Linked DNA regions of Acuticoccus sediminis. The protein of the gene in region 2 interacts with the protein of the main gene of each other region in a pairwise test. Links are inferred from orthologs where the notes say so. Each region holds a gene or a part of one and is shown on either strand. Other genes may lie near its edges.

Region 1 (6,251 bases), 610 kb from region 2 along the record:
AAGGTGATCCGCCCCTCCGCGCCCATCGCCCGGCGCACATTGGTGAAGGCGGCGACCGGATCGTTGAAGAACATCACGCCGAAGCGGGAGACGACGCGGTCGAAGCTGTCGGGCGGGAAGGGGTGGGTCTGCGCGTCGGCCTCGATAACGGTGGCGTTGGCGAGCCGCGCGGCCTCGATGCGGGCCCTGCAGCGGGCGAGGAGGCTCGTCGAGAGGTCGACGCCAAGCACTGCGCCCGAACGCTTTGCGAAGGCGATGGTGGTGTCCCCCGCGCCGCAGCCGATGTCGAGCACGCTGGACGTCCGCGTCGGCCGTGAGGCGTCGAGGAGGGCGGCGGTGATCTCCACGAACAGCGTGTCGAGCGCACCCTGATTGCGGACCCATTTGTCGCCGGTGGGGGAGTTCCAGTACTCGCGCTGTTCGGCGTTTGGGTCGGGCGTGGCGTCGACGGGCATGATGGTTCCCCTGCTTGCGGGAACTTTAGCGTGCACCTCACGGCGGTCGAATGACAGGTCGGGCACAAAAAAAGGCCGTGCGGAGCACGACCTTTTTCCGAATTTGGCAGGCGGCGCTGCGCCGCGCCGCCGGGCCATGTCCCTCCGAAGACGTCGGAGCCGCGCGGTCGGGCGCCCTGGGGCGACCGACCACCGTCCGGAGACGGGCGGCTCGGTTGACGTCTTAGAAGTCCATGCCGCCCATGCCGCCCATGCCGCCGCCGGCCGGCATCGCGGGGCCGTCCTTCTTCGGGGCCTCGGCGATCATGGCCTCGGTCGTCACGAGCAGGGAGGCGATGGAGGCCGCGTCCTGCAGGGCCGAACGGGTCACCTTCGTCGGGTCGATGATGCCCTTCTCGATCATGTTGCCGTACTCCTCGGTCTGGGCGTCGAAGCCGAAGTCCGAGTTGTCGTTCTCGAGAATCTTGCCGACCACGATCGAGCCCTCGACGCCGGAGTTCTCGGCGATCTGGCGGATCGGGGACTCGAGGGCGCGCAGCACGATCTTGATGCCGGCCGCGACGTCCGGGTTGTCGGAGGAGAGCTTCGCGACGGCGACCTTGGCGCGCAGGAGCGCAACACCACCGCCCGGGACGATGCCTTCCTCGACGGCCGCGCGGGTCGCGTTGAGGGCGTCGTCGACGCGGTCCTTCTTCTCCTTCACCTCGACCTCGGTGGCACCACCGACGCGGATGACGGCCACACCGCCGGCGAGCTTCGCGAGGCGCTCCTGGAGCTTCTCACGGTCGTAGTCGGAGGTGGTCTCTTCGATCTGCTGCTTGATCTGAGCAACGCGACCCTTGATGTCCTCGGCGTCGCCCGAGCCGTCGACGATCGTGGTCTCGTCCTTGTTGATCGTGACCTTCTTGGCGCGGCCGAGCATGTCCACGGACACGTTCTCGAGCTTGATGCCGAGGTCCTCGGAGATCACCTGGCCGTTGGTCAGGATCGCGATGTCCTGCAGCATGGCCTTGCGACGGTCACCGAAGCCCGGAGCCTTGACGGCCGCGACCTTCAGGCCACCGCGGAGCTTGTTGACGACGAGCGTGGCCAGAGCCTCGCCCTCGACGTCCTCGGCGATGATCAGGAGCGGACGGCCGGACTGGACGACGGCCTCGAGGATCGGAAGCATCGCCTGGAGGTTGGAGAGCTTCTTCTCGAAGATGAGGATGTAGGGATCCTCGAGCTCGACCGTCATCTTCTCGGCGTTGGTGACGAAGTACGGCGAGATGTAGCCGCGGTCGAACTGCATGCCCTCGACGACCTCGAGCTCGGTCTCGAGCGACTTGGCCTCTTCGACGGTGATGACACCCTCGTTGCCGACCTTCTGCATGGCGTGGGCGATCATGTCGCCGACTTCCTTGTCGCCATTGGCAGAGATCGTGCCGACCTGCGCAACCTCGTCGGAGGTGTTGATGGTGCGCGAGCGGGAGGTGAGGTCCTTGATGGCCTCGGCGACGGCGAGGTCGATGCCGCGCTTCAGGTCCATCGGGTTCATGCCGGCGGCAACCGACTTGGCGCCTTCGCGGACGATCGACTGGGCGAGAACGGTCGCGGTGGTGGTGCCGTCACCGGCGAGGTCGTTGGTCTTCGAGGCGACCTCGCGGACCATCTGCGCGCCCATGTTCTCGAACTTGTCCTCAAGCTCGATTTCCTTGGCGACGGTCACGCCGTCCTTCGTGATGCGCGGGGCACCGAAGGACTTCTCGATGACGACGTTGCGGCCCTTCGGACCGAGCGTCACCTTCACGGCATCGGCGAGAATATCGACACCGCGCAGCATCTTGTTGCGCGCTTCGGCCGAGAACTTGACTTCCTTAGCAGCCATTGTGGGGCTCCCTGAAAAACTGGTCTGATGCGCGGTGGATTACGCGGAGACGGAGACGCCTTCGACGACGCCCATGATGTCGCTCTCCTTCATGATGAGGAGATCTTCGCCGTCGAGCTTCACTTCGGTGCCCGACCACTTGCCGAACAGGACGCGATCGCCAGCCTTGACGTCGAGCGTGACCAGCTCGCCCTTCTCGTTACGGGCGCCGGGGCCGACGGCGACGACTTCGCCTTCCTGCGGCTTCTCCTTGGCGGTGTCCGGGATGATGATCCCGCCCTTGGTCTTCGTGTCGGACTCGATGCGACGCACGACGACGCGGTCGTGCAGCGGACGGAAGTTCATATCTGTCCTCATGACAAAAGGGGCGAAACTGCCCGGTCTCTGAGTGCTTCCCGCTGTTGGCACTCGACCGAGGTGAGTGCCAAGCGTTGTCGCGGAGATATGATGTGGTCCCGTGGGTGTCAACGCGGGAATGTGACGGGCGTCACATTTTTTCGGCCTCTACATGGAGGTTCCGGCGCTCCCGATCAACGCCCGGCGGCCGCACGCGGGAGACAGGATCCGGCAATCCTCATACCGTATTACCGCACGGTCCGGAATCCGATTGGGTCTGATGAACCGATGTCTCAAAATTCACGCGGCCAGGCGAACCGCCGGTTTCTGAACAACCTTGCGCTTCTGCCGAAGGTCGTGCTGGGCTTTTCCGTCGTCGTCGCGACGCACGCGGCGCTCAGCCTCACCTATTACTTCATGAGTGCGGACGTTGGCGCCGCGATCAGCGACCCCGGAACCAGCCGCGCGGCGCTGGCGGCGATGGTGGAGGGGCAGGGCGCGACCATCCTATGGGCCGCGCTGGGACTGATCGCACTTTGCGTCGCCACGACCGTCGTCATCCTGCGCGGGACGATCGTGCCGATGCGGGCGCTGACCCTCGCGATGGAGAAGGTGTCGAACGCCGACACGAACTTCGTCGTGCGGGCCGAGAACGGGACCGACGCGGTGGGCCGCATGTGGGAGGCGCTGGGCAAGGTCCGTCAGCGGACCGAGGTCGCCTTCGCCCGCGAGCAGATGATCGAGCAGTTCCCGGTCCCGGTGCTGGTCGCCGACCCGCAGAACGGCTTCCGCATCAACTTCTGCAACACGGCCGCGCGAACGGCGCTCGTCGCCATGTCGGAGGAGCTGCCGTGCCGGCCGGACGACATCGTCGGCCAGTCGATGGACATCTTCCACAAGCAGCCGGGCGCGATCCAGAACCTCCTGTCCGACCCCCGGCGGCTGCCGTGGACAGCCAACGTGAACTTCAACGGCCGCGAGCACCTCGACCTTCGCCTCACGGCGCTCCACGACACCAACGGCGCCTATGTCGGGGCGATGCTGGTCTGGCGGAACATCACCTCGCAGGTCCGCAGCACGAAGATCTTCGAGGAGAACGTCGCCAAGACGATCGCCGAGCTCGGCTCGGCCAGCGCCTCGATGACGGATCAGCTCGGCGCGGTGACAGGGCTGGTCGCGCAGATCCAGCGGAAGGTGACCGAGGGATCCTCCGCCACCAGCGACGCGACGAGCAGCGTCCAGTCCGTGGCGCAGGCCGCCGGCGACCTCGGCGTGCTGGTGGGGTCGATCGGCCAGCGTGTCGCGGCGGCGAACCAGCACGTCACGAACACCAACGCGAAGGTCGCCAACGCGGTGGAGCTGTCGCACCGGCTGTGCAGCGACAGCGAGCAGATCAACGACGTCGTCGAGACGATCGCCGGCATCGCCCACCAGACCAATCTCCTGGCGCTCAACGCGACCATCGAGGCGGCGAGGGCGGGGGAGATCGGCAAGGGCTTCGCCGTCGTCGCGCAGGAGGTGAAGAACCTCGCGATGCAGACGGCCAAGGCGACCGACGAGGTCTCGCACCAGATCGGCACCCTGCAGGCGCAGATCCGCAGTGTGGCGGACGGCATCTCGTCCGTCTCCACGGTGATGGAGGAGCTGGGCAAGCTGTTCGCCAGCATCGGCGAGGCGACCGAGGAGCAGAAGTCTGCGACGGCGGCGATCTCGGCGAACGCCCAGCAGGCGGCGCGCGGGGCGGACACGGCGGCGCGCACGATCCTCGCAATCGAGGAGTTCTCGGCGAACAACCTCGCGGCGACGGAGGTCCTGTCCTCGGCCGCCGCCCGCGTGGTCGAGGCCAACGACAACCTGTCGGCCCAGTCGAAGGAAGTGGTGAAGGCCCTTCAGGCCAAGGAAAAAGGCTGAGGCGTCCGTCGCGCTCCAGGGACGACCGGCTCGCCGGGACGTCGTACCTGCCGGCCCGCCGCGCAAGACGCGGGGCGCCGCCGCGAGCTACGCCGCTGGGCGGGACCCGCCGCGTACTGCGCCACACTCACCCAGAGACGCCCGGCCCCGCTCTCCGGCCCGGACCCAGTCGGACGGCCGCGCCGGTCACAGAGGCACCGTTTCGATCCGCCGTGTTCGGGTCGCTGCGGCGTTCGATCCGGGGGCTTTCCGTTCCCGCTGCTCATACCCGCCTCGCGGTCCCGCTCCACCTCTTCGTCGCGCGCTTCGGTCGCCGGGTGGCGGCATGGGCTTCAGCCCGTCGATGCGGTGAATTCGGCCACTGCGGTCCCACGGCGAACGGCTGATTGCCCCGGCGGCGGTCCCGCAGCCCTCTCTATTATATCCCTGCATCTCCCCATGACGTGGTGCCCGACCGGCGAGACGGATGTCGCCGCTCGGCAGATCGGGTGGTTCCCGTGTGAGACGATGCCAGCCGCGACCCCGACCGACCTGGCCCGAGGCGACGCGGCGCGGGTGTCGAATCGGTGATCGCGGATCATCGGCACCGGGTCATCGTCGCGGAAAAGCGAGGCGGCGAGCGCCGATCTGCGGGGGCCGCGTGCGGAGCGGCGTGGCGATACGAGCGGCGGCCGTGAGGTGACGCTCACTGCACGCCTCCGCGAAACGGGCGCGTCACCGTGGAGGTCCAGCCGGTCATGAATGGGATAGGTGGCCGTGCGTCGGACGAGCGGCCGCGTCGCGTGACACCGCCCGGCTCGCGCGGAAGTTTTAAGTGCGACGACGGTTCGTCAGGGGGCGGCGCGCCGGACCGGGACGGGCGGCTTCGCGACCTCGGCCGCTGCGAGCCCGGCGTGACCGGGCGCAGGCGCGGGCGGGCGCGGCGTCGTCGCACCGGCGGTCCCGGACGTTCAGGCGGGGCCCGGCGTAAGGGCGTGGGGGCAGGCAAAGCCCGCCGGCGCCGCTCACCACCCCGGGAGGGCGCCCGTCAGCCGGTGCCGGCGGCGGGGCCGGCGATCATGCGGGTCATCGCGTTGCGCAGGACCGCGTCGTCGGTGGGCTTCGAGTAGACCTCGGAGCAACGGTAGAAGGCCGTCAGGTCTTCCTTCAGGCCATGGCCCGTGTGAAAGATAATCGGGACGTTGCGCTCCTGCAGGATGTTGGCGACGGGATAGACCTCACCGCCGATGATCGCGACGTCGAGAAGCGCCAGGTCCAGCGGCTCGGTCTTCGCCGCTTCGATCGCCTCGTCGAGCCGGGCGATGGGGCCGACGACTTCGAGGCCCATGTCAATCTCCAGCATCATCTTGAGGGTGAGCGCGATCAGCGCCTCGTCCTCCACCAGCAGGACCCGCGCCCGGCGGACCCGCATGGGGCGTGGTGTGGGGGTTTCCTCGAACGGCGATGCGATCATTGCATAGGGCTCCTGGCGGTTGAGGATGTATGGAACGTGCTCGGGGCCATGGGCTGCGGCAGCAGTCCGGCCTCGAAGGTCAGGGTGAGCCGGATTCCCGACGGACCCTCGCCCCGGGTCAGGATCGCCCCCATCTGCGCGGTCGACATCTCGATAAGGTCGGAGCCGAAGCCCCGGCGCTGCGACGCGGTTCCGGCCGGCGTGAAGGCGGGCGAATGCTCTTCCCACG
Region 2 (6,025 bases):
CTCGGACGGCGAGCACCTCACGGCCGTCGGCATCCCGGTGATCGAGCGCCGCCCCCTGGACGCCGTCGCATTCGGCACGATCATGCACCTCCTGCTCGAGCGCGACGAACCGGTCGACGCCATGGCGGCGCGCGTCGCCCGGGCGCACCCCGCGCTCCCTCCGGAGGAGACGGTTGCGATCGCGCGGGAGGCCGAGGCCGTCCTGGCTCTCCCCGGCCTTGCCGGACCGGCCCGGCGCGAGGTCGACGTGATGGGCGACATCCTCGTCGACGGGGTCGCCCGGCGGGCGAGCGGGCGCATCGACCGCCTCCAGTTGTCCCCCGGCCGCGTCGTGATTGTGGATTACAAGACCGACCGCATCGTGCCGCGCCGCGCGGCGGAGGCGCCGGAGGCCTACCGCCGTCAGCTCGCCATCTACCGGGCGTTGGTGCGGCAGATGCTTCCCGGAACGACCGTCGGAACGGCGATTGTGTGGACCGCAAACGCCACAATGATGGAAATGGATGGGGTGCTGCCCGCCATTGGCATGACGACCGCTGCTTGACGCTCCCCCACCCTATCCATACGTAGGCTTCACACTTCAGCGATAGTAAGGTGAGTGATGTCCTCCACAACGGTCACGGACGCGACCTTCGACAGCGATGTCATCAAGGCCGACGAACCCGTCGTCGTCGACTTCTGGGCCGAGTGGTGCGGCCCCTGCAAAATGATCTCCCCGGCGCTCGAAGAAATCGCCGCCGAGATGGATGGCAAAGTCAAAATCGCCAAGATGAACGTGGACGAGAACCAGGACACCGTCATGAAGTACGGCATCCGCTCGATCCCCACGCTCATCATGTTCAAGAACGGCGAGCCGACGGCCACGCAAGTGGGCGCTGCCCCGAAGGGCAAGCTCGTCGACTGGATCAAGTCCTCTATCTAAGGACCGTCAATGTCTGACGAGACGAACAAGAATCGGCACGAGGGGGACACCCTCGTGCCCGACGCCGCCGAGATCATGGGCGCGGGCGAGGCGGCGGAGTCCGCCGCTCCCGCTTCCGACGCGGACACGGCGCTCGCCGAGGCCCGCGCCGAGGTGGAGGACATGCGCAACCAGATGCTGCGTGCCCTCGCCGAGGCCGAGAACGTGCGCCGCCGCGCCCAGCGCGACGTGAGCGACGCACGACAGTATGCCGTGACGAGCTTCGCCCGCGATCTCCTCAACGTCGCCGACAACTTCGCCCGCGCGATGGACACGGTGAAGCATGCCGACCTCGAATCCCTGCCGCCCGAGGTGAAGGGGATGGTCGAAGGCATCCAGATGACCGAGCGCGAGCTGAAGTCCGTCTTCGAGCGGCACGGCATCAAGAGCCTCGACCCGACCGGGCAGAAGTTCGACCCGAACCTCCACCAGGCGATGTTCGAGCTCGAGAATCCCGACGTCGCGTCCGGCACGGTGATCCAGACCGTGCAGGTCGGCTCGGTGATCGGCGATCGCGTCCTGCGCCCCGCCATGGTGGGCGTGTCGAAGGGCGGTCCCAAGCCCGGCCAGCCGAAGGCCGAAGGCGAGGGCGACGCCGGGGCGACCGGAGACGCGGCCTGACAGGACCCAGGGTCCTTCTTCTTCAGGGGCCGCTCTCTCCGCTCTACCGCCAGATCGCCCGCCATCTGACCGATGGGGGCGCCACGGTCCACCGGATCAACCTGTGCCCCGGTGACAGGGCCGCCTGGGGCCTCGCCCCGGCGGTGGCCTTTCGCGGGCGGCTGGCCGACTGGCCGGCGTTCGTCGGCGCCTTCATGGAGCGCCACGCCATCACCGCCGTCCTGATGCACTCGGAGCAGCGCCCGTACCATCACGAGGCCGCGGCCGAGGCGCGGCGGCGGGGCATCGACGTCATCGTCACCGAACTCGGCTACCTTCGGCCGGACTGGATGACGATCGAGAAGTACGGCAACTCGGTCGATTCGCTGTTCCCCACCGATCCGGACACCATCCGCGCCCTCGCCGCCGGCGTGCCGGACGTCGACACGGCCGTCCGCTACCCGCGCGAGGCCGGCCTCGAGACCGTCGACGACCTGAAGACGAACCTCGCCAACGTCTTCCTCTGGTTCACCTATCCGCACTACCGCCAGCACGGGCTCTACCACCCGTTCGTCGCCTACGCGCGGTTCCTGTGGCGCGAGGGCCAGCTCTCTCGCCGCAACGCCGCCGCCCGGGCGGTGCGCGACCGTCTCGCCGCGCCCTTCTTCCTCTTCGCGATGCAGACGGACACGGACTTCCAGATCCGCACGAACTCCCAGTACGCGGACACGACCGAGGCGCTGACGGAGGTCTTCGCCTCCTTTGCGGCCCACGCCCCGGCGGGGACGCGCCTCGTCGTCAAGAAGCACCCCGGCGACCTCGGGCCGGTCCACTGGGCGGAGCGTGTGCCGCAACTCGCCGCCGCCGCCGGAATCGCCGGGCGCGTTGCGTTCGTGGACGGCCTGCCGATGTCGGAATGGACGCACGACGCGGCCGGTCTCGTGACGATCAACTCGTCCGCCGGCCTCGACGGTCTCGCCGCCGGCATCCCGACGATCACCCTGTCGCCGGCGATCTACGACGTCCCCGGCCTGACGGCGCAGCAGCCGCTCGACGCCTTCTGGACCGCGCCGCAGGTACCGGACCCGGCTCTCTTCGCCGCCTACCGCAAGGCGCTCGCCGCCAGCATCCAGGTGCGCGGGACGATCTATTCGCGCGCCGGCACCCGCGCCGCCGCCGAGGCGATGGCGAACCGCATCCTCACCGGCACCGTCAACGCCCCCGACCCCGCCGACCGGACGCCGCCGCGCTACGCGCGGGCGGGCGCCCTCGGCATCCGCCCTCGCTAGGTCGACCGTGCCAGGACGACGGTGCCCGCGCGACCGGTTTTCCGGCACGAACGGCCCCGATCGGAGGCCTGTTTTGCGATTTTGGCCGGCGCGGCAGCATTTTTGCCGACACCGTCCGAGGTTGACCGGACCGGCGGAGCATGGTTCGCCGTGTTCTCCAATTGGAGATTTGAATGACAGACGTACGCTTTGACGTTCTCGGCATCGGGAACGCCATCTTCGACATCTTGGGCCACGTTCACGACGACGCGCTGGAGCGTCTCGGCGTCGCCAAGGGCTCCATGCGCCTCGTGAACGAGGAGGAAGCCCGCGCGGTGGACGACCAGCTCACCGACTCGGTGCGCGTCTCCGGCGGCTCGGCGGGCAACACGGTGGCGGGCGTCGCCTCCCTCGGCGGACGCGCGGCCTTCATCGGCAAGGTGGCCGACGATGCGAACGGCGAAGCCTACGTCCACGACATGCGCCACGCGGGCGTCGCCTTCACGACCCCGCCGCTGATCGGCGGCGCGCCGACGGCGACCTCCACCATCCTGGTGACGCCGGACGGCGAGCGCACCATGAACACCTTCCTCGGCGCCAGCCAGGAGCTGACCGAGGCGGACATCGTCGACGGCCTCGTCGAGGCGGCGGCGATCACCTTCCTCGAAGGCTACCTCTTCGACCCGCCGGCCGCGATGGCCGCCTTCTACCTCGCCGCCAAGCGGGCCACCGCCGCCGGCAAGATCGCCGCGATCACGCTGTCCGACTCGTTCTGCGTCGAAAGGCACCGCGACGACTTCATGACGATCCTGTCGGGCGGCACCATCGGCCTCTGCTTCGCCAATGCCTCCGAGGTGAAGTCCCTCTTCCAGACCGACGACTTCGACGCCGCCGCCGCCAGGCTCGGCGAGCTGGTGCCGACCGCCGTCGTCACGATGAGCGAGAAGGGCGCGCGCGTCATCACGGGCGGCGAGGCGATCGACGTCCCGGCCGGGAAGACCAAGGTCGTCGACCTCACAGGCGCAGGCGACCTCTTCGCCGGCGGCTACATGTTGGGTCACGCCCGCGGCCTCGCCCCGGCGGAATGCGCCCGTCTCGGCGCCCTCTGCGCCGCCGAGGTGATCTCGCACTTCGGCGCCCGCCCGCAGACGACGCTCGCCGACCTTGCCAAAGACGCAGGCTTCACGTTCTGATCGGACGTCGCGCCGATCTCGCGAGGTTTTGATGAAGTTCGCGCATTGGGCCGTCGCCGCCATCTGGCTGGCGGCGGCCGGCGGTGCCGAAGCCGAATGCGGCCCGCCCCCCGCGTCCGATGCCACGCTGCTCGCCAGCCCCGAGGCCGTCGAGGCGATCGCCGAGGCGAAACGCTCGATGCCGAACGCCGAGGGCCGGCTTTGGCGCGTCGAGACCGATCCGCCGTCCTACCTCGTCGGCACCTTCCACGTGGCGGCGGGCGGGATCGAGGAGCCGGGGCCGGAGCTTGCCGCGCTGGTGGCCGGCGCATCGGGCCTCTACCTCGAGCTCGAGGGCGAGTCGGTCGAGGGCGAGGTGGCGCGGTGGGGCGCCGATCCGAAGAACCTCTTCCGCACCGACGGCAGCCGCTTCACCGACGGCATGAGCGAGGCCGAGCGCGCCCACGCGGCCGACGTCCTCATGGGCTACGGCATGCCGATCGCCGTCGCCGAGCAGCTCCGCCCGCTGATGCTGCTCTCGCTGCTGAGCGTCCCCCCCTGCGCGCTGGACCAGTTCGACGGCCCGGGCCTCGACGACAACCTCGAGGAGATCGCCGAGGACGCCGGCATCGAGGTGAAGGCGCTGGAGACGGTGGAGGAGCAGATCTCCGCGCTCGACGGTCCGCCCGAGGAGATGGACCCGATCCTGCGGATGACCCTCTCCCAGGACCTCGACGACAGCGCGCTCTGGTATCTCAACCTCGCGCTCTACCGCACGCGCCACATCGGCGCGATGTGGGCCCTCGGCGCCGCGGACATGGACGAGCTCGTCGGCCCCGAGGAGGCCTCCAAGATCGAGGCGATGTTCTGGGAGCGCCTCGTCGCGGGCCGCAACCGGGTGATGGCGCGGCGGTTGCTGCCGGGCCTGCGCGAGGGCGGCAAGGTCGTCGCGGTCGGCGCCCTCCACCTGCCCGGCGAGGACGGCCTCGTCGAGCTGGTGCGCGCCGCCGGCCTGACCGTCAGCCGCGTCGAGGGCGACGCCCACCGCGCGGGTGAGATGCCCGCCAAGACCGGATCGCAGCTCCGACTGATGCCCGAGCCGGCGCAATAGACCGGCGCCGCGGCGGCGACGGCGTCAGCGGCTGAGCCGGTTTCGGGCGATGGCCGCGTCGAGCGCGTCGGCGAAGGACGCGCGGTCGGCCGGGTTCAGGAAGGCGCCGATCACCGTCGCGCGGCCATGGGAGCCGATCTGCAGGTGCACCACGTCCTCGTCGCGGCGCACGACCTTCAGCCGCGCCCATGCGGTCTGGAAGCGATGCTCGACGATGCGCCCGGCCGGCGACACCTTGCGCACCAGCACCTCGGCCGGCGTGACGCTGACTTCCTCGAACTGGCGGCCGGAACGGTAGGAGAGGCGGAAGGCGCCCCAGACGAGCGCGATGTCGGCGACCGCGAACACCGCGACGGGCCAGGCGCCGATCGCCATCGTTCGCAGCGCGGCGAAGCCCATCGTGCCGACGACGATGGCCATCATGACGAGATAGCCACGACGTGTCAGCGAACGATGCGGGAAGAGAACCGCGTGAAAGGATTCAGCATCGGCGATCGACATCGGGTCACTATAGCGCTGCAATCCGTTGCCGACGATGGCCCTTCGTCACAGACGGGGCCCACCGGAGCGGCCGCGCCGGCGGGAGCGCGCCCGGGGCCAAGACCCGTGTACACGCCCGGGGCACATGGCCTAGGTTCGGCCCCGACATCGGGGCGGCGGAACGGACGGCGATTGAGCGAATGCGAGACGCGGCAGCGCACCCCCACCGGCCGTGCCGTCCCGGACGGCCTCTGGCCACGGCCCGGCTGAACGGCGCGTGACCCCGTCGGCCGCGGCGGGCCTCGCCGTCAAGCTCGTCATCGCCGTTCCGGTCGTTGCCGGACTCGCGGGCGTGACGGTGCCGGCTTTCGGTTACCTGCCCGCGATCGGGGCCGACAGCGTGGACCTTGCCGCCTTCGCCGCGTTCGCGGGA
Region 3 (6,058 bases), on a different replicon or contig from region 2:
ACAGACGAACTCCTTCAGATCGCAGCAGCCGCCGGTCTGAATGTCGAACAGGCCCGCTCTCAGATGCTGTTCCCAGGCACAACCGGGATCATCAACCAAGATCGTGCTGATGTTGAGGCGATGGGGGTCAAGGGAACTCCAACCTTCTTCGTGAACGGAATCCGTCTCGATCCTTTCGGAGAGGACGAGCTTCGAGCGTTGGTGGCAAAGGAAATTAAAGCATCAGGCGGCTCGTAGTGATGTTCAAACTATCCAAAGTAGAAATACTCCGAGGCATGCGGACAGCTGGATTCGCCGCAATCGCGCTGTTGCTCGCCCTGTCCAGCACGGCATTCGCAGCATCGGACGATGTGTTCGTCGAAGACGCCTGGTCGCGCGCCTCGATTGGAACCAACCGGCCAGGCGTCGCCTATATGACGATCCGCAATGCCGGCGAGACGCCCGTCACCCTGATCGGGCTGACCTCGTCAATTGCGATGAGAGCAGAGGTGCACCGCACCGCAACGAACGAGCAGGGCGTCAGCTCCATGGAGCCGGCCGGTGACCTAACTATTGCACCTGGCACGATTTTGACACTTGCTCCGGGCGGCCTCCACGCGATGCTTATGAACTTGCAGGCGCCTATAAACAAAGGCGATCGCTTTAAACTAACGCTGAAATTTGCCGAGGGCGGCGAGGTAACGGTCGAAGTCGTGGCTCGTGGCATAGCAGCGCGAGGTCCTCGCGATTGATGCGGCGCCGGCACATCCTGAGGTATGGCTCTGCGACTGTCGCCTTGACGGCCCTGACGCTGTTCGCTGGATGGTGGCAGGTGGACGGACCGCCCACTCCTTCATCTCCTGGACCATTTCCGCTCCCTCTTGCCGAAATGACCTTCAAACTTGTTGATCACGAGGGCCAGAGCGTAGGTCCCCAATCGCTCGTCGGGCGGCCGACAATGGTGTTTTTTGGCTTCACCTATTGTCCAGACGTCTGCCCAACGACGTTGTCGGATATCACATCGTGGCTTGATGCGCTGGGTGAGGTGGCGGCGCAGTTAAACGTGATCTTTATCACCGTCGATCCGGCGCGCGATACCGTCGAAGTGCTGTCTCAGTATATAAAATATTTTCACGCGCAGATCCGAGGTTGGACGGGATCTGCGGCGGAAATTTCTCGTGCCGCAAGGGACTTTCGCGTTTCATACGAAAAGGTTTCCAGGGATGGCGACGCCTATACCATGAACCATACAGCGAGTGTTTTCTTGTTTGATGCCGGTGGACGCTACATCAGCAATATAGATTATCATGAGTCGAGGGAGTTTGCCGTGCCAAAAATATTACGCGCGATAGATACCCAAAGCGATGCGAGTTGATGCGCCCCGGACGCGCGAAGTACGCATGCCTCTCCATATTAAAGCAAAAAAGTACAAAGTAACGTCTCTGCAGAGCGGATTTTTAGTCGCCATTATTGTGTTATTCATTGATCAGGGCAGCAAGTTATTGGTGACCGCCCAAGCCGAAATTCTCCGAGGCGGCATGCCCATCTTTCCAGGATTGAATTTCGTTTTCATACAAAATGCGGGGGTAAGTTTTGGGTTATTTGGATTTGCCCCACATCTCGTCTTGATAATTTTTGGAATATTAATTTGTTGCATTCTTGTCATAATTATATACAAAAATAATGACTTGCACCATAACATATCTTGCGGAATGATTATTGGTGGTGCGCTAGGAAATATTATTGATCGAATTCGCCACGGCCGGGTCACGGATTTTATTGATGTATACGTAGGACAATTCCATTGGCCTTCGTTTAATATGGCCGACGTCTCCATCGTGACAGGAGCCATAATTCTCTCTTTTGGAGAAATTTTCTTTAAACGCAAAGAGGCCACGCGATAATTTAGTCCGCCGCATTGCATTTGGTGTGCTCGATTTAGTCTTGCCAATATCAGTCCCTGAACAGGGGGATCGGAACGCCGAAGGTGTCGGCGAGCAGAACGAAATTTAGCCCCAGCACCATGGTTGCACCGGCATAAGCGAGCATGCGGGTCATCGGCCCCGCCGCATATGGCCCCATGAGATCGCGACGTGATGTGAAGACGATCAGCGCAACCATGGGCACCGGCAAGGCAATCGACAGCACCACCTGTGACAGCACCAGCGCTTCGGTCGCGTTGTAGCCCAGCGCGACCACGCCAAAGGCGGGTACCATGGTCACGAGTCGGCGCAGCCAGATCGGCACTCGTACATGCAGGAACCCCTGCATGATAAGCTGCCCCGCCATTGTCCCGACCACCGAGCTCGATATCCCCGAGGTGACCAGCGAGACCAGAAACACCGACGCCGCCGCGGCACCCAGCAGCGGGGTCAGTGTCCGGTAGGCCGTTTCGATCTCGGCGACATCGCTGTGGCCCTGGTGAAAGGCGCTCGCCGCCATCATCACCATCGCCATGTTCACCATGCCAGCGATGGCCAGCGCGATCATCACCTCGATATTGGAATAGCGGAGCACCTTGCCGCGATCCTCTTCATTGCGGATCAGGGCGCGGGTCTGGGTCAGACCGGAATGCAAATAGATCGCGTGCGGCATCACCGTTGCGCCGATGATCCCCACCGCGATGGTTAGGGCGGCGGCGTCAGGCAGGGTCGGCGTCACCAGACCAGCCGCCGCAGCACTCCAGTCGACCGGCGCGATCGAGAGTTGGATGAGGTAACAGAGCCCGATGATGGCGACCATCGTCCCGATGATCAGCTCCATCGGCCGGAAGCCGTGCCGCTCGAAGATCAGAATGCCATAGGTGACGATGGCGGTTGCGACCATACCCCAGATCAGTGGTAGGCTGAAGATCAGCGACAGGCCGATCGCCCCCCCCAGGAACTCGGCGAGATCAGTCGCCATGGCCGCGACTTCACTGACGCACCACATGACCCAGACAACGGGCTTGGGAAACTGATCGCGCGACATCTCAGCAAGGTTCTTGCCCGTCACGATGCCGAGCCGGGCCGACAGCGCCTGAAACAGCATCGCGATGAGATTGGCGAGCAGCACCACCCACAGGAGCTGGTAGCCGTAGCCCGATCCCGCCTGAATGTTCGTCGCATAGTTGCCGGGGTCCATGTAGGCGATGGAAGCGATCACGGCCGGACCCGCAAAAAGAAGCTTGCCCGAAAGACCGCGGCGTTGGCCGGATAGGACGGCGGACATTCCCGAGCGAGTGCGTTCTGTGCTGATCAACGCGGCACTCCGAGTTTTGCGACATACCATTTATAGCCTATGCTATACTTCCTGCAATAGGCTATTTTCGCCAACCAGATTCGCATGCGTCGGGAATGAAATTAAGCCTCGGCTATCTTATGGATCTCCTACTCGGTATGGTACCGCTGCGATTGAATCTCTGCCGGACCTCGATCTGGAAGTGCAGCTATGGACGAAGCGAACACTGAGGCACTGGAAGCACCTCCTTCGGAGGAGGCCAGCCGTTTTGCCCGTGCGCGTGCGGCCCAGGCCAAAGCCGTCCTAGAGGATTACGTTGAGATGATCGGGGATCTCATTGCGACTCATGGAGAGGCGAGGGTCGCCGATATCGCGGAACGCATGGGAGTGGCGCAACCGACAGCCACCAAGGCGGTGACCCGACTCAAGCGAGAAGGATTTGCCACCTCGAAGCCCTATCGAGGCGTATTCCTCACACCGAAAGGGTCAGAGTTGGCTGACTATGTGCGCACTCGACATCGCACCGTGGTGGCCCTACTCATCGCCGTAGGCGTGCCGAGGGACATTGCCGAAGCCGATGCCGAAGGGATCGAGCACCACGTTTCCAGTCGGACCCTGGCGGCATTCGAAGCATTCGTTGCACGATAAGCTGCCGACGAAACTCATCCCAGTGGCTAAGTCTCCCAGAGGCATTTTAGTGACTCGCCAAGCATGAACTGCCGAGACGCCGCGTGCCGGCGGTTTCTCACGGTGGGCTCTTGAAGCTCAAGTCGCTGTAGGAATTACCTTGTGGGCTCAACCAGTCAGCCAGCTAGGACCTACAGATGTCCGATTGCACCCATCGCCATGATCATGGTCACGTCCATGATCACCCGCATCGTGATCAGAAAGAGGTCGGCTGTTGTGGCGACGGAACCACGTGCAGCGTCCCGATAGCATCCTCATCGTCGACAGGCGCGGGTCGAAGCTTTCGCGTCAGCGGACTAGATTGCGCCGAGGAAGTCGCCATCCTGAACAAGGCGGTTGGCCCCGAGGTCGGCGGCACCGACCATCTGGCCTTCGACGTGCTGAACGGCCGGATGATCATCTTGGAAGGAGCACGGTCGGTTCCGGACGATCGTATCGTTGAGATCGTTGCCGAGACCGGGATGAGCGCCGAGCTTTGGGACGACGACAGCGCTGCCGCGGACCAAGTGGCTCATCTCGGTCGTCAACGGCAGTTCACGTTGCTGAGTGGCGTATTCTGGAGCGCTGGCTTGCTCTGGCACATATTGGAGACTGGCCTCTCGGGGGCGCTCAGTCTCTTTGCCGGACATGGGGAAGAGCCGATGCCGGTCCCCGAGGCCGGACTATTCGCGCTCGCAATCCTGTTCGGTGTCTGGCTCGTCGCCCCGAAAGCCTGGTCGTCGGCGCGGCGGCTTTCTCCCGACATGAACCTCCTCATGGTCGTCGCGATCGCCGGCGCTATCGGGCTCGGCGAATTCTTCGAGGCGGCGACGGTCGCCTTCTTTTTCTGCCTGTCCCTCTACCTGGAGAGTTGGAGCGTGGGACGGGCGCGCCGTGCAGTCGCGGCCCTCCTCGATTTAGCCCCGCCGACCGTACGGGTGATCCGGCCCGACGGCAGCGAGGCAACGGTTCCCGCAGAGGACGTGCGTATCGGAGACCAGTTCGTGGTGCGCGGCGGCGACCGCATTCCGCTCGACGGCGAGGTGACGGCGGGCGCCGGTGCGGTCGATCAGTCACCGATCACCGGCGAGAGCGCTCTCATTCCCAAGGAGCCGGGCGACGAGGTCTACGCCGGCACCATCAATGGCGAGGGAAGCCTCACGGTACGCGCGACCAAAGCGGCATCGGACACGATGCTGTCCAAGATCATCCGCATGGTCGGTGACGCCCAGGCGCGCCGCGCGCCGGTGGAGCAGTGGGTGGCGAAGTTCGCGCGCGTCTACACGCCGGCGGTTTTGGCTCTCGCGGTCCTTTTGGCGGTCCTGCCCCCGCTACTCTTCGGCGAGGCATGGGTGACCTGGTTCTACAACGCGCTGGTGCTTCTAGTGATCGCCTGTCCCTGCGCGCTAGTAATCTCGACACCCGTCTCGATCGTCGCAGCCCTTGCGTCCGCGGCGCGCGCGGGTGTGCTGGTCAAGGGTGGCGCTTATGTGGAGGCGCCGGGGCGGACGACGGCCATCGCGATGGACAAGACCGGCACCATCACCATGGGCGAACCCGAGGTGACCGCTGTCCACCCCCTACGGGAACGGAGCGAACGGGACCTCCTGTCGCGAGCGGCCGCCCTCGAGGCGCGTTCCTCGCATCCGCTTGCGCGCGCCATCCTCGCTCGCTCGGAGCGTGATGGCATCCCCGCGATTGTCGCCGAGGACACCCGCACCATCCCAGGCCGGGGCTTGGAGGGGCGCTTCGACGGACAAGCGATCTGGCTCGGATCCGATCGATTTGCGTCCGAACGAGGGTTCGCCGACGCGATCCCAGCAGGCCTCAAGTCCGAAATCGAAGAAAAAGGAAACACGCTCGTCGTGGTCGGTGACGAGATGGGCGTCATCGGTGTCCTCGAGCTACGCGATCGCATCCGGCCGGATGCGGGGGCGATCATCGCCAAGCTCCGTGCACAGGGTGTCGGCACGATCGCGATGCTCACCGGCGACAACGCCAATACCGCGCACGCGGTCGCGGCCGAGGTGGGCATCGATCCGGCCTGCGTCTGGGCCGAGCTGTTGCCCGAGGACAAGGTGATCGCCGTGGAGGAACTGGTCGCCACCCATAACGTGGTCGCTATGATCGGGGACGGTGTCAACGACGCGCCGGCAATGGCACGCGCACACTACGGTATCGCAATGGGTGTTGT

The links.
Region 1: the proteins of grpE (region 2) and groL interact in binary tests that used the Escherichia coli proteins (3 or more experiments, as listed by UniProt). The link is inferred for Acuticoccus sediminis from one-to-one orthologs.
Region 3: the proteins of grpE (region 2) and DLJ53_RS32820 interact in binary tests that used the Escherichia coli proteins (3 or more experiments, as listed by UniProt). The link is inferred for Acuticoccus sediminis from one-to-one orthologs.

What each region holds. Positions count from the first base shown.
Region 1 is NZ_QHHQ01000001.1:1,665,655-1,671,905, forward strand. Bases 1-2,982 are described here. They hold groL (chaperonin GroEL), read right to left. Parts: upstream 2,323-2,982; coding sequence 679-2,322; downstream 1-678. Other genes in these bases: DLJ53_RS07285 (class I SAM-dependent methyltransferase), read right to left, coding at 1-455; groES (co-chaperone GroES), read right to left, coding at 2,362-2,667; DLJ53_RS07300 (methyl-accepting chemotaxis protein), read left to right, coding at 2,947-2,982. Outside these bases: more of DLJ53_RS07300, read left to right, coding at 2,983-4,569; DLJ53_RS07305 (response regulator), read right to left, coding at 5,597-6,022; DLJ53_RS07310 (sensor histidine kinase), read right to left, coding at 6,019-6,251.
Region 2 is NZ_QHHQ01000001.1:1,047,626-1,053,650, reverse strand. Bases 1-2,756 are described here. They hold grpE (nucleotide exchange factor GrpE), read left to right. Parts: upstream 1-931; coding sequence 932-1,582; downstream 1,583-2,756. Other genes in these bases: DLJ53_RS04475 (capsular biosynthesis protein), read left to right, coding at 1,726-2,756; trxA (thioredoxin TrxA), read left to right, coding at 602-922; addA (double-strand break repair helicase AddA), read left to right, coding at 1-544. Outside these bases: more of DLJ53_RS04475, read left to right, coding at 2,757-2,850; DLJ53_RS04470 (adenosine kinase), read left to right, coding at 3,024-4,022; DLJ53_RS04465 (TraB/GumN family protein), read left to right, coding at 4,054-5,112; DLJ53_RS04460 (DUF2244 domain-containing protein), read right to left, coding at 5,137-5,613; DLJ53_RS04455 (ABC transporter permease), read left to right, coding at 5,870-6,025. UniProt on the Escherichia coli protein: Participates actively in the response to hyperosmotic and heat shock by preventing the aggregation of stress-denatured proteins, in association with DnaK and GrpE. It is the nucleotide exchange factor for DnaK and may function as a thermosensor.
Region 3 is NZ_QHHQ01000014.1:26,768-32,825, forward strand. The notes cover bases 1,092-3,880. They hold DLJ53_RS32820 (Nramp family divalent metal transporter), read right to left. Parts: upstream 3,250-3,880; coding sequence 1,933-3,249; downstream 1,092-1,932. Other genes in these bases: DLJ53_RS32810 (SCO family protein), read left to right, coding at 1,092-1,354; lspA (signal peptidase II), read left to right, coding at 1,380-1,883; mntR (manganese-binding transcriptional regulator MntR), read left to right, coding at 3,409-3,846. In the rest of the region: DLJ53_RS32800 (DsbA family protein), read left to right, coding at 1-237; DLJ53_RS32805 (copper chaperone PCu(A)C), read left to right, coding at 240-731; more of DLJ53_RS32810, read left to right, coding at 776-1,091; DLJ53_RS32830 (heavy metal translocating P-type ATPase), read left to right, coding at 4,023-6,058. UniProt on the Escherichia coli protein: H(+)-stimulated, divalent metal cation uptake system. Involved in manganese and iron uptake. Can also transport cadmium, cobalt, zinc and to a lesser extent nickel and copper. Involved in response to reactive oxygen.